2 regions of the Micromonospora sp. NPDC047465 genome follow, and region 2 is predicted to be linked to the other one. Evidence: riboswitches for the same ligand, from Rfam matches in the RefSeq annotation. Region 2 holds a riboswitch; the other holds the start of a gene.
What was found. A riboswitch is a leader RNA that binds a small molecule or an ion and turns the genes downstream of it on or off. The one in region 2 is predicted to bind cobalamin.
Positions count from the first base shown of each region.

Region 1: another riboswitch for cobalamin. It lies ahead of bluB (5,6-dimethylbenzimidazole synthase); the one in region 2 lies ahead of cobN (cobaltochelatase subunit CobN).

Region 1 covers NZ_JBEYTP010000001.1:76,045-80,905, forward strand. The annotation lists partial or broken gene ABZ793_RS00420 (LysM peptidoglycan-binding domain-containing protein) at 1-1,075, shown strand, start outside; gene ABZ793_RS00425 (Rieske (2Fe-2S) protein) at 1,453-2,292, opposite strand; gene bluB (5,6-dimethylbenzimidazole synthase) at 2,443-3,072, opposite strand; cobalamin riboswitch at 3,109-3,309, opposite strand; gene ABZ793_RS00435 (EamA family transporter) at 3,493-4,410, shown strand; gene ABZ793_RS00440 (crotonase/enoyl-CoA hydratase family protein) at 4,452-4,861, shown strand, end outside.
Region 2 covers NZ_JBEYTP010000024.1:74,912-79,772, forward strand. The annotation lists gene cobN (cobaltochelatase subunit CobN) at 1-1,825, opposite strand, end outside; cobalamin riboswitch at 2,191-2,320, opposite strand; gene ABZ793_RS21665 (response regulator transcription factor) at 2,432-3,088, opposite strand; gene ABZ793_RS21670 (sensor histidine kinase) at 3,081-4,232, opposite strand; gene ABZ793_RS21675 (serine hydrolase domain-containing protein) at 4,341-4,861, shown strand, end outside.

The DNA.
Region 1 (4,861 bases), on a different contig from region 2:
GACCGGGTTCGGCGCGCTCGTCGTGCTCTGCGCGGTGCTGGTAGGCGCGCCCGTGGCGCTGCTCGCCCTCGCCGGCAACCCGCTGCCCGACCACCTGCCCACCGTCGCGGAGATCGGCGCGACGCTGACCAGCCGCGACGACGGGCGCCTCTTCCTGCGCGCGCTGGCGCTGGCCGGTTGGTTCGGGTGGGCGACGTTCGCCTTCTCCGTGCTGGTGGAACTCTGCGCGCAGGCGCTGCGCCGGCCGGCACCCCGGCTGCCGGGCATGAGCCGCCAGCAGCGGGCCGCCGCCGCCCTGGTCGGGTCGGTCGCGCTGATCATCGCGGCCAGCCCGGCGGCGAGCGCGGCGACGGCCGTCGCCGGCCCGTACGCCCTGCCGGCAGCGCCGATCGCTAACGCGCCGATGGCTGTCCCGCCGCAGGCCACCTGGCCGGCCTCCGCCGCTCCGGCCGTCCAGGCTGGCCCGGCTCTGCCGCCCGCCCGTGCAGCCCACGTCGATCTGGCGGCCCAGGCCGCGCAGCCTGCTCCGGCGGCCTCGGCGGCGCAGGCTGCTCCGGCCGTGCAGCCTGTTCCGGCTGCCTCGACTGACGGGGCGGCGGTCTACCGGGTGGCCCGGGGCGACCAGCTGGGCAGGGTCGCCGAGCGCTACCTGGACGACTTCGACGACTACCGTGAACTGGCCGCGCTGAACCGTATCGACGACCCGGACCGGATCCACCCGGGCCAGTTGCTGAGGCTCCCGCAGGAGGCCGAGGACCGGGGTGCCCGCCGGCACGCCGCCGGCCGCCTCGTCGCCCGTCCCACCGCACCCCTGCCGGCCCCGCAGCCCACCCCGGAACAGGTCACCCCGGAGCGGGCGACGCCCCCGGCGCAGGCCCCGGCACCGCCGCCGGCCGACGCGCCCGGCGACGAGGCCCCGACGCTGACGGTCGGGGCGGCCCGGGCCGGCGAGCCCGACCGCGTGAACCGACCGCTCGCGGTCTCCGCCGTCCTGGCGGTGGCGAGCATCGTCGGCGCGCAGATCGGCGCGGTCCTTGGCCTGCGCGGCCGCCCCGCCCGCGTACCGGCAGGCGCGGCCCGCACCGCCACCACACGCCGTCGAGGCACCGGGCGGAACGGAGGCAGCCGCAGCGGAATCGGACGCGCGACCGAACGTGACGGAACCGTACGGGCCCGGACGGGTCGCGGAACCGGACGGAACGCGAGTCCCCGGGACACCGGCCCAACCACCCCCACCGGGACGACCGCGATCCCGAGCAGCAGCACCACTCCGGGCGGCCCCCGCGACGCGCCCACCGGCCCCCACCCGGTGGCCGGCGCCCTGGCCCGCGCCCACCCGGACACCACCCGCGAACCCCAAATCGGCCGCCACCGCCGCCCCTGACCCACCCAACCCCACCCCAACCCCCGGACGCCCCCGTTGATCGGTGGGTGGGTGGGTGGGGTGGGTGGTCAGGGGAGGCGGGTTTCCAGCATGCCGTTGACGATGCGGGTGGGCAGGACCTGCTGGTCGTTGCCGGACGGCCCGTGCACGACCTCGCCGCCGTTGAGCCGGAACGTGCTGCCGTGCCACGGACAGACCACGCACGCGTGCCCGTCGATCTCCTGCACCTCACCCTCGCCGAGCGGGCCGCTCTGGTGCGGGCAGCGCTCCAGCATCACGGTGACCTCGTCGCCGTGCCGGTAGAGGATCACCGAGACGTCGTCGATCTCCCGGGTGATCAGCTTTCGCTGCGGCAGGGCGGACATGTCCGCGATCGAGTGCCAGCCGTCGCTCATCCGGTGCAGCTCGGAGATGCTCTGGTTGACCTGCGCGCCCTGCTTGTACGCCAGGTGCCCGCCGATGTACGCCCCCATGCTCGCGGCGCTGAGCCCGAGGAAGCCGAGCGTACGGCCGAGGTTGTGCCGGCCGGTCATCCGGGCGGCGATGGAGCCGGCGTAGAACGTGAGGCCGACGCTGTTGGAGGCGGCGTGCACCAGGCCGATCCGGCGCTGGTCTCGGGCGAGGGCCGCCCAGTCGTTGAGCCCGGCGACCGCGGCCGGCAGGGCACTGACGGTGCCCACCGCGCACAGCGTCGTGGCGGCGCGGCGCTGCCCCGGCATCAGGTCCAGCACGGCCGTGCTGAGCCACGCGCCGACCGGCACCTGCACCATCGCCGGGTGCAGCGGGTGCCCCAGCCACACGCCGTGCAGCAGGTCGCGGACGCGCCTTGGGCGGAGGGTGGCCTGGACGGCCCGCTGCAACCGGTCGCCGATCCGGTCCAGCGCGGAGGCCTGCTCGATCTTCGTCATGAGTGCTCGCACCCGTACCGACTTCCCGGCAGGAGCGACCGCAAACCGGTATCCGGTGACGGATCCGCAGCGGTGCGTGACGAGGTCCCTGCCGGCCCGGAACCGGGCGGGCACCGGCCGGATGGCACCCGCCCTTCCGCGGTGGTGCGGTCAGCGGTCCGGCGGCGTCCAGCGGTCGTGGTGGATCGCCTCGGCCAGCGGGCGCTTCTGCCGCCAGCCGTGCCGGGCCAGGTCGGGCACGGCCTCGAAGTGGGTGACCGGCCCGAGGCAGAGCCACGCCACCGGCCGTACGCCGTCGGGGATGCCGAGCAGTTCGGCCAGCCAAGGCTCCCGGTAGAACGACACCCAACCGACGCCGAGCCCCTCTGCGGTGGCGGCCAGCCAGAGGTTCTGGATGGCGAGGCAGGCCGAGTAGAGCCCGGTGTCGGCGATGGCGTGCCGCCCGAGCACGGCGGGGCCACCTCGGGCCGGGTCGTAGGTGACCACCACGGACAGGGTGGACTCCAGCACCCCGTCGATCTTGATGCGGGCGAACCGCTCGGCCGCCTCCCCGTCCAGGGTGGCGGCGAAGGTGTCCCGCTCGGTCTGGACGTGCTCGTGGAACCGGCGCCGTAGCTCGGGGTCGCGGACGAGGACGAAGTCCCAGGGCTGGGAGTAGCCGACGCTCGGCGCGGCGTGCGCCGCGGTCAGGACGCGGTGCAGCGTCCCGTCGGGCACCGGCGCCCCGGTGAACTGGCCGCGGACGTCCCGGCGGCGATGGATGACGTCGTAGAGATCCAAGGCAGGCTCCCGCTGCGCTCGGCCCACGCTCCGGGCGTGGGCACCTGACCGCGAGGCCGGTCTTCGGACTCCCGGATCGACGCCTGGCCGTCCGCCTTCCCGGCCCGGGCGGGCCAGTGGCTGCGCTCTCGCGCGTGGACGGTGGCTCCCCGGTCACCGCGGCGGGCCCGTGCCGGATTCGCACCGGCTTCCCGATTCTCCCCGCTCGCGCGGGGCACCTCACATGATCGTGCCGCCCGGCATGCTAGCGCCGCGCCACCCGGACCCGCCGCCCGGCCGGCGGCGGCACCCGCGTCGGGGTAGAGGTCGTCGCCGACCGGCAGGGCCGGACCGGCCAGGGGCCGGACCGCCGCCCCGGACCGCCGGCCGGGCGTGGAAATCCGGTCGCGCGCCGCGCCGTCCGCGACCAGTGTGGTCCGGGTGTACGCACTCGCCTCCCGCCCGCTGCCGGCCGGCCACCCGGCGGCCCGACTGACCGTCGCCCTCGGCCGACCCCGGGCCGTGCCGCCGCCGCTGCTGATGCTGCTGGGCATGCTCTCCACCCAGGTCGGTGCGGCCGTCGCCAAGCAACTCTTCGGCAGCACCAGCGCCGGCGGTACGACCACGCTGCGGCTCGGCTTCGCCGCGCTGATCCTGCTGCTCGTGGCCCGGCCCGGGCTGCGGCTGGGCTGGCGCGCCGCCGGCCTGGTCGGGGCGTTCGGGCTCACCCTGGCGCTGATGAACCTCGCTTTCTACGCGGCGCTGCACCGGGTGCCGCTCGGCGTGGCGGTCACCATCGGTTTCGCGGGGCCGCTGCTGGTGTCGCTCGCCGGCAGCCGCCGGCCGGCCGACGTGGCGTGGGCGGTCCTGGCGGGCGGCGGGGTGCTGCTGATCAGCGGGCTCGGCGGGACCGGGATGGACCGGGTGGGGCTGCTGCTGTGCGTCGCCATCGCGGTCGGCTGGGCCGGGTACGTACTGCTCGGCAAGGCGGTCAGCGCCCGTGTGCCGGGCAGCCGGGGCCTCGCGCTGGGAATGGCCGTCGCCGCGCTCGCCGTACTGCCGTTCGGGGTCGCCGGCAGCGGCACGGCGCTGCTCGACCCGTGGACCCTCGCGCTGGGCGTCGCGGTGGCACTGCTGTCGTCGGTGCTGCCGTACTCGGCCGAACTGGCCGCGCTGCGCCGGATGCCGGCCCGCGTCTTCGCGATCCTGCTCAGCCTGGAGCCGGCGATCGGCGCGCTGGTCGGGCTGGTCCTGCTGGGCGAGCTGCTGGCCTGGCCGCAGGCGGCCGGGGTGGCGTGCGTGGTCGGCGCCGCGCTGGGCGCGACCCTGGTCCGTCCCCGCGCCGCGAAGGCGCGCTGACGCCCCTGGCGCCGCCGGCACCACCGGGGCATGCTGTGCCGATGGGCGTACGCGTCGAGCACGACGGGCCGGTGACCACGGTGATCCTGGACCGCCCGGCGGCCCGCAACGCGGTCGACGGGCCGACGGCCCGGGCCCTGGCCGACGCGTTCCGCGCCTTCGAGGCCGACCCCGACGCAGCGGTGGCCGTGCTCTGGGGCGCCGGCGGCACGTTCTGCGCGGGGGCCGACCTGAAGGCGATCGGCACCCCGAGCGGCAACCGGGTCGAGCCGGAGGGGGACGGCCCGATGGGCCCGACCCGGATGGTGCTCGGCAAGCCGGTGATCGCCGCGATCTCCGGTCACGCCGTGGCCGGCGGGTTGGAGCTGGCGCTCTGGTGCGACCTGCGGGTCGCCGAGTCCGACGCGGTCCTCGGGGTGTTCTGCCGGCGCTGGGGGGTGCCGCTGATCGA
Region 2 (4,861 bases):
CCTGCACGGTGGGCACCTTCGCGGGGTCGAGCGCCTGCACGGTGGCGTACTCGTCGAGCAGTTGCTCCAGCTTCGCCAGGTCGCCGTACGTCTCGGCGCGGGCCATCGGCGGCACCAGGTGGTCGACGACGACGGCGTGCGCGCGGCGCTTGGCCTGGGTGCCCTCGCCGGGGTCGTTGACGATGAACGGGTAGACCAGCGGCAGGTCGCCGAGGACGGCGTCGGGGGCGCAGTCGGCGGCCAGCCCGAGACCCTTGCCGGGCAGCCACTCCAGGGTGCCGTGCTTGCCCAGGTGCACCACCGCGTCCGCGCCGAAGCCGCCGTCGGTGGCGGGCGCGGCCAGCCAGCGGTACGCGGCCAGGTAGTGGTGGCTGGGCGGCAGGTCCGGGTCGTGGTAGATGGCGATCGGGTTCTCGCCGAAGCCGCGCGGCGGCTGGATCAGCAGCACCACGTTGCCGAAGCGCAGCCCGGCCAGCACGATGTCCCCGCCGTCGGTGTAGAGCCCGCCGGGCGGCTCCCCCCAGTGGGCGAGCATCCGCTCCCGCAGTTCCGCCGGCGCCTGGTCGAACCAGCGCCGGTACGTCGCCCCGGGCACCCGTGCCTCGGCTGCGGCGAGCTGTTCCGGGGTGAGCCACTCGACGTCGTGTCCCCCGGCGGCGATGAGGGCGTGGATGAGCGCGTCCCCGTCGTCGGGCACCGGGGCGTCGCCGAGGTGGTAGCCGGCCTCGGCGAGGGCGGCGAGCAGCCGGACCGCCGAGGCCGGGGTGTCCAGGCCGACGGCGTTGCCGACCCGGGAGTGCTTCGTCGGGTAGGAGCTGAGCACGACCGCGAGCCGCTTGTCGGCGTTGGGCACGTGTCGCAGGCGGGCGTGCCGCACGGCGATGCCGGCCACCCGGGCGGCCCGCTCCGGGTCGGCGACGTAGCTGGAGAGCCCGTCGGCGTCGATCCGCTTGAACGAGAACGGCACGGTGACGATCCGGCCGTCGAACTCGGGGATGGCCACCTGCATCGCGGCGTCCAGCGGGGACAGTCCGGCGTCGCTGCCGGCCCACTGCTCGCGGGTGCTGGTGAGGCAGAGCGCCTGGATCACCGGCACGTCGAGGGCGGCGAGCGCGCCCACGTCCCAGGCGTCCTCGTCGCCCCCGCCGGAGGCGTCGGCGGCGACCGTGCCGCCGGCGGCGAGCACGGTGACCAGCAGGGCGTCGCAGCGGCCGAAGAGCCCGAGCGGTCCCGCGCCGGCGGTGAGGCCGCGCAGCGAGCCGCAGAAGATCGGCAGCGGGTTGCCGCCGGCCGCGTCGACGGCGTCGGCGAGGGCGTCGACGAAGCCGGTGTTGCCGGCGAGGGCGTGCGCCCGGTAGAAGACGATCCCGACGGTCGGCCGGTCGGGCCGCACGGGACGGTCGCCGTGGACGCCGTACGTCGGGGTGGGCGCGGGCGGGGCGAACCCCTCGCCGGTGAGCAGCACCGTGTCGGAGAGGAACCGGGCGAGCTGGGCGAGGTTCCCGGGGCCGCCCTCGACCAGGTAGGCCAGCGCCTGGGTGGCCACTCCGGCGGGGACGGTGGAGGCCGCCATCAGCTCCGCGTCCGGCAGGGCCTCGCCGCTGAGCACGACCGTGGGCACGCCGGAGGCCAGCACCGTGGCGAGCCCGTCCGGCCACGCCTGCCGGCCGCCGAGCAGGCGTACGACCGCGAGGTCCACGCCGTCGAGCAGCGCGGGCACGGCGTCGGCGGCGACCCGGGCGGGGTTGGCGAGGCGGTAGTCGGCGCCGCTGGCGCGGGCGGCGAGCAGGTCGGTGTCGGCGGTGGACAGCAGCAGGATGCGCACGGACGGCTCCGGAGAGTGACGCCCGGATCGACGCGAGGACGATCGGGCGGTACGAGGGTGGGCGCGGTTCAGCGGGTACGGCGGGCCGGGGAGCGGCTCACCGGCGGGCCGGCGGGGTCGGGCGGCGCGGTGCGGGCGTCAGGGACGGGCGACGCGTCCGACCGCTGCGGGGCGGCCGGGGGCGGGCACACCACGGCCGGCCGGACGCGCGGCGCGGCGGCCGGACGGGGCTGCGGAAACGCGGCTGCTCGCCGGCGCGCTGGCGCGGCCGGGCACGATGCGACGATGATCGTCGATGGCGGAGACGCGGTGCGTCATCGGGTCCTCCTCGGGTGTCCACGCCCTGGGGTCACTCCCGACGGCCGAAGTATCCTGGCTCCCGGATCGACGCTCACCCCCGGTCTTCCAACCGCGCACGCACGGCCGTGACTCACGAGGGGGGATCGCTCCCCGGTGACAGTGGCGGGACCGCGCCGGAATCGCACCGGCTTCCTTCACTGCCGTCAGGCCGCGAATGCTGCCACACCCCCGGTGCCCGGGTCAACGCGGCGGGATCGGACGCCGACCCGCCGGGCCGGCGCGGCGTTCACGACGGTCGACGTCACCTCACCGGTCGGCGAGCCCCGACTCGTAGCCCGCGATCACCAGTTGCGCCCGGTCGCGGACGCCCAGCTTCGTCATCAACCGGCCGATGTGCGTCTTGACGGTGCCCCGGCTGAGGTGCAGGTGCTGCTCGATCTCGGTGTTGGACATCCCGCGGGTGATCAACGTCAACACCTCCCGCTCCCGCGGGGTCACCCCGTCGAGCCGTCCCGGCACCCGTCGGGCCGCCGGCATCCGGGTGAACTCGGCGATGAGCCGACGGGTGACGCTGGGGGCCAGCAGCGCCTCGCCCGCGGCGACCACCCTGATCGCGTCGAGCAGCCGTACGGGGGACGTGTCCTTGAGCAGGAAGCCGCTCGCCCCGGCCCGCAGCGCCCGGTACACGTGATCGTCGAGGTCGAAGGTGGTGAGGACGAGCACCCGGGGCGCGTCCCGGCCGGCGGTGACGTGCTCGGTGGCGGTGATGCCGTCCATCTCGGGCATCTGGACGTCCATCAGGACCACCTCGGGCGCATGCGTCCTCGCGAGTTCGACGGCCGCCCGCCCGGTGCCCGCCTCGGCCACCACGGTCATTCCCGGGGTGGCGTCGACCAGCAGCCGCAGGGTGCCGCGCAGCAGCACGTCGTCGTCGGCCAGGAGCACGCGTACGGGCTCACCCATCGTCCGACACCGCCGGGGTGAACGGCAGCCGGGCGCGCACGGCGAAGCCGCCGCCGGGCTCGACGCCGGCCTCCACGGTGCCGCCGTGCATCACGGCACGCTCGCGCATGCCCCGCAGCCCGTGGCCGGGCGGCCCGACGGCGCGCCCCGACCCCCCGTCGTCGACGACGGCGACGGCCAGCACCCCGGGCTCGACCGCCACGGCGAGCCGACAGCGGGTCGGGCCGGCATGGCGCAGCACGTTGGTGAGCGCCTCTTGCACGATGCGGTACGCCGAAGCCTGCACGGCCGCGGGCACCCGGGCCAGGTCGGCCGCCCGGTCGACGTCGACGGTGACACCGGCGGACCGGACGGCCTCGACCAGCCGGTCGAGTTCGGCGAAGCTCGGCGCGGTGTCGGCCGGGTCGCGCAGCGCGCCGAGCACGACCCGGATGTCGTCGAGCGCGCTCCGGCTGACCCGCTCGATCGTGCCCAGGGCGGCCCGGCCCTGCTCGGGATGGCTGTCCGCCAGGTGGTTGGCGACGGCCGCCTTCATGGCGATCAGGCTGAGGCTGTGCCCGACCACGTCGTGGATGTCCCGGGCGATGCGCAACCGTTCCTCGGCCACCGCCTGGTCGGCACGCGACGCGGCGAGTTGGGCGATGTGACGTCGACGGGCGCGCACCGCACGGGCGAGCGTCCACGAAGCGGCGACGACGGTCGCGGCGTAGAGCAGGACCGGGACCGGCGTGGCGGCGAACGACTCCTCCCCCGCCCGGGTCGAAACGATCGGCAGCCCGGGGACCGTGCCGCCCGCCAGCCCCGCGCCCGTGAGGGCGGCCAGCACCACGACGAGCGCCGACACGCCGTCCCGGGTGGAGGTGGCCAGCGCGACCGGGTAGAGCGCGAACGCGACCGCGAACACCACCGCGTCGCCGGCCACCCCGACGGCGACCGCCACCGCCCCCGCCAGCACCACGACGGCGAGCACCGGCGCCGGCCAGCGCCGGCGGACGGCGAGCGGAGCCCCGAACAGCACCGCCAGGCCACCGGCGAGCGCCGGGGCGCCGGGCGTCCGGAACACCGTGAGGAGCACGAGGGCGACGCCCACCAGCGCGTCGAACGCCATCAACTGCCGCAGCCCGAGCCGCCCCGAGGTGACCACCGGACCACCGTATCCACCGGCCGGCCGCCGGGCGTCGGACCACGGTCCGATCCCGGGTTCGGACCACGATCCGATGTGCGGGGTCCCCGACCGGCCGAGACTCCGACCATGATCACGCGACTCCTCGTCCTGGCCGGTGCGGTGGCGCTCGCCGCGTCGCCCGCCCCGGCAGCCCCGGCCGCGCCCCCGGTCGGGATCGACGTCGCCGCCGTCGACGCCGCCGTCCGCCAGTACCGCGACGCCACCGGGCTGCCCGGCGTCGCGGTGGCCGTCACCCGGGGGACCGAGGTGGTGCACGCCGCCGGGTACGGCCGCACCCCCGCCGGCGACCCGATCACGGCGCACACCCCGATGGCCGTGGCGTCGGTGAGCAAGTCGTTCACCGCCCTCGCCGTGATGCAGCTGGTCGAGGCGGGCCGGGTGGAACTCGACGGGCCGGTCCACCGGCACCTGCCGGAGTTCACGATGGCCGATCCCCGGGCGGTCCGGATCACCGTGCGGCAGCTGCTCGACCAGACCTCCGGGATGTCGGACACGACGTTCCCCGCGTTCAGCAGGCGGCAGCCGGGTTCGCTGCGGGAGGCCGTCGCGGGGATGCGTACGGCCCGGTTGGCCGCCGCCCCCGGCAC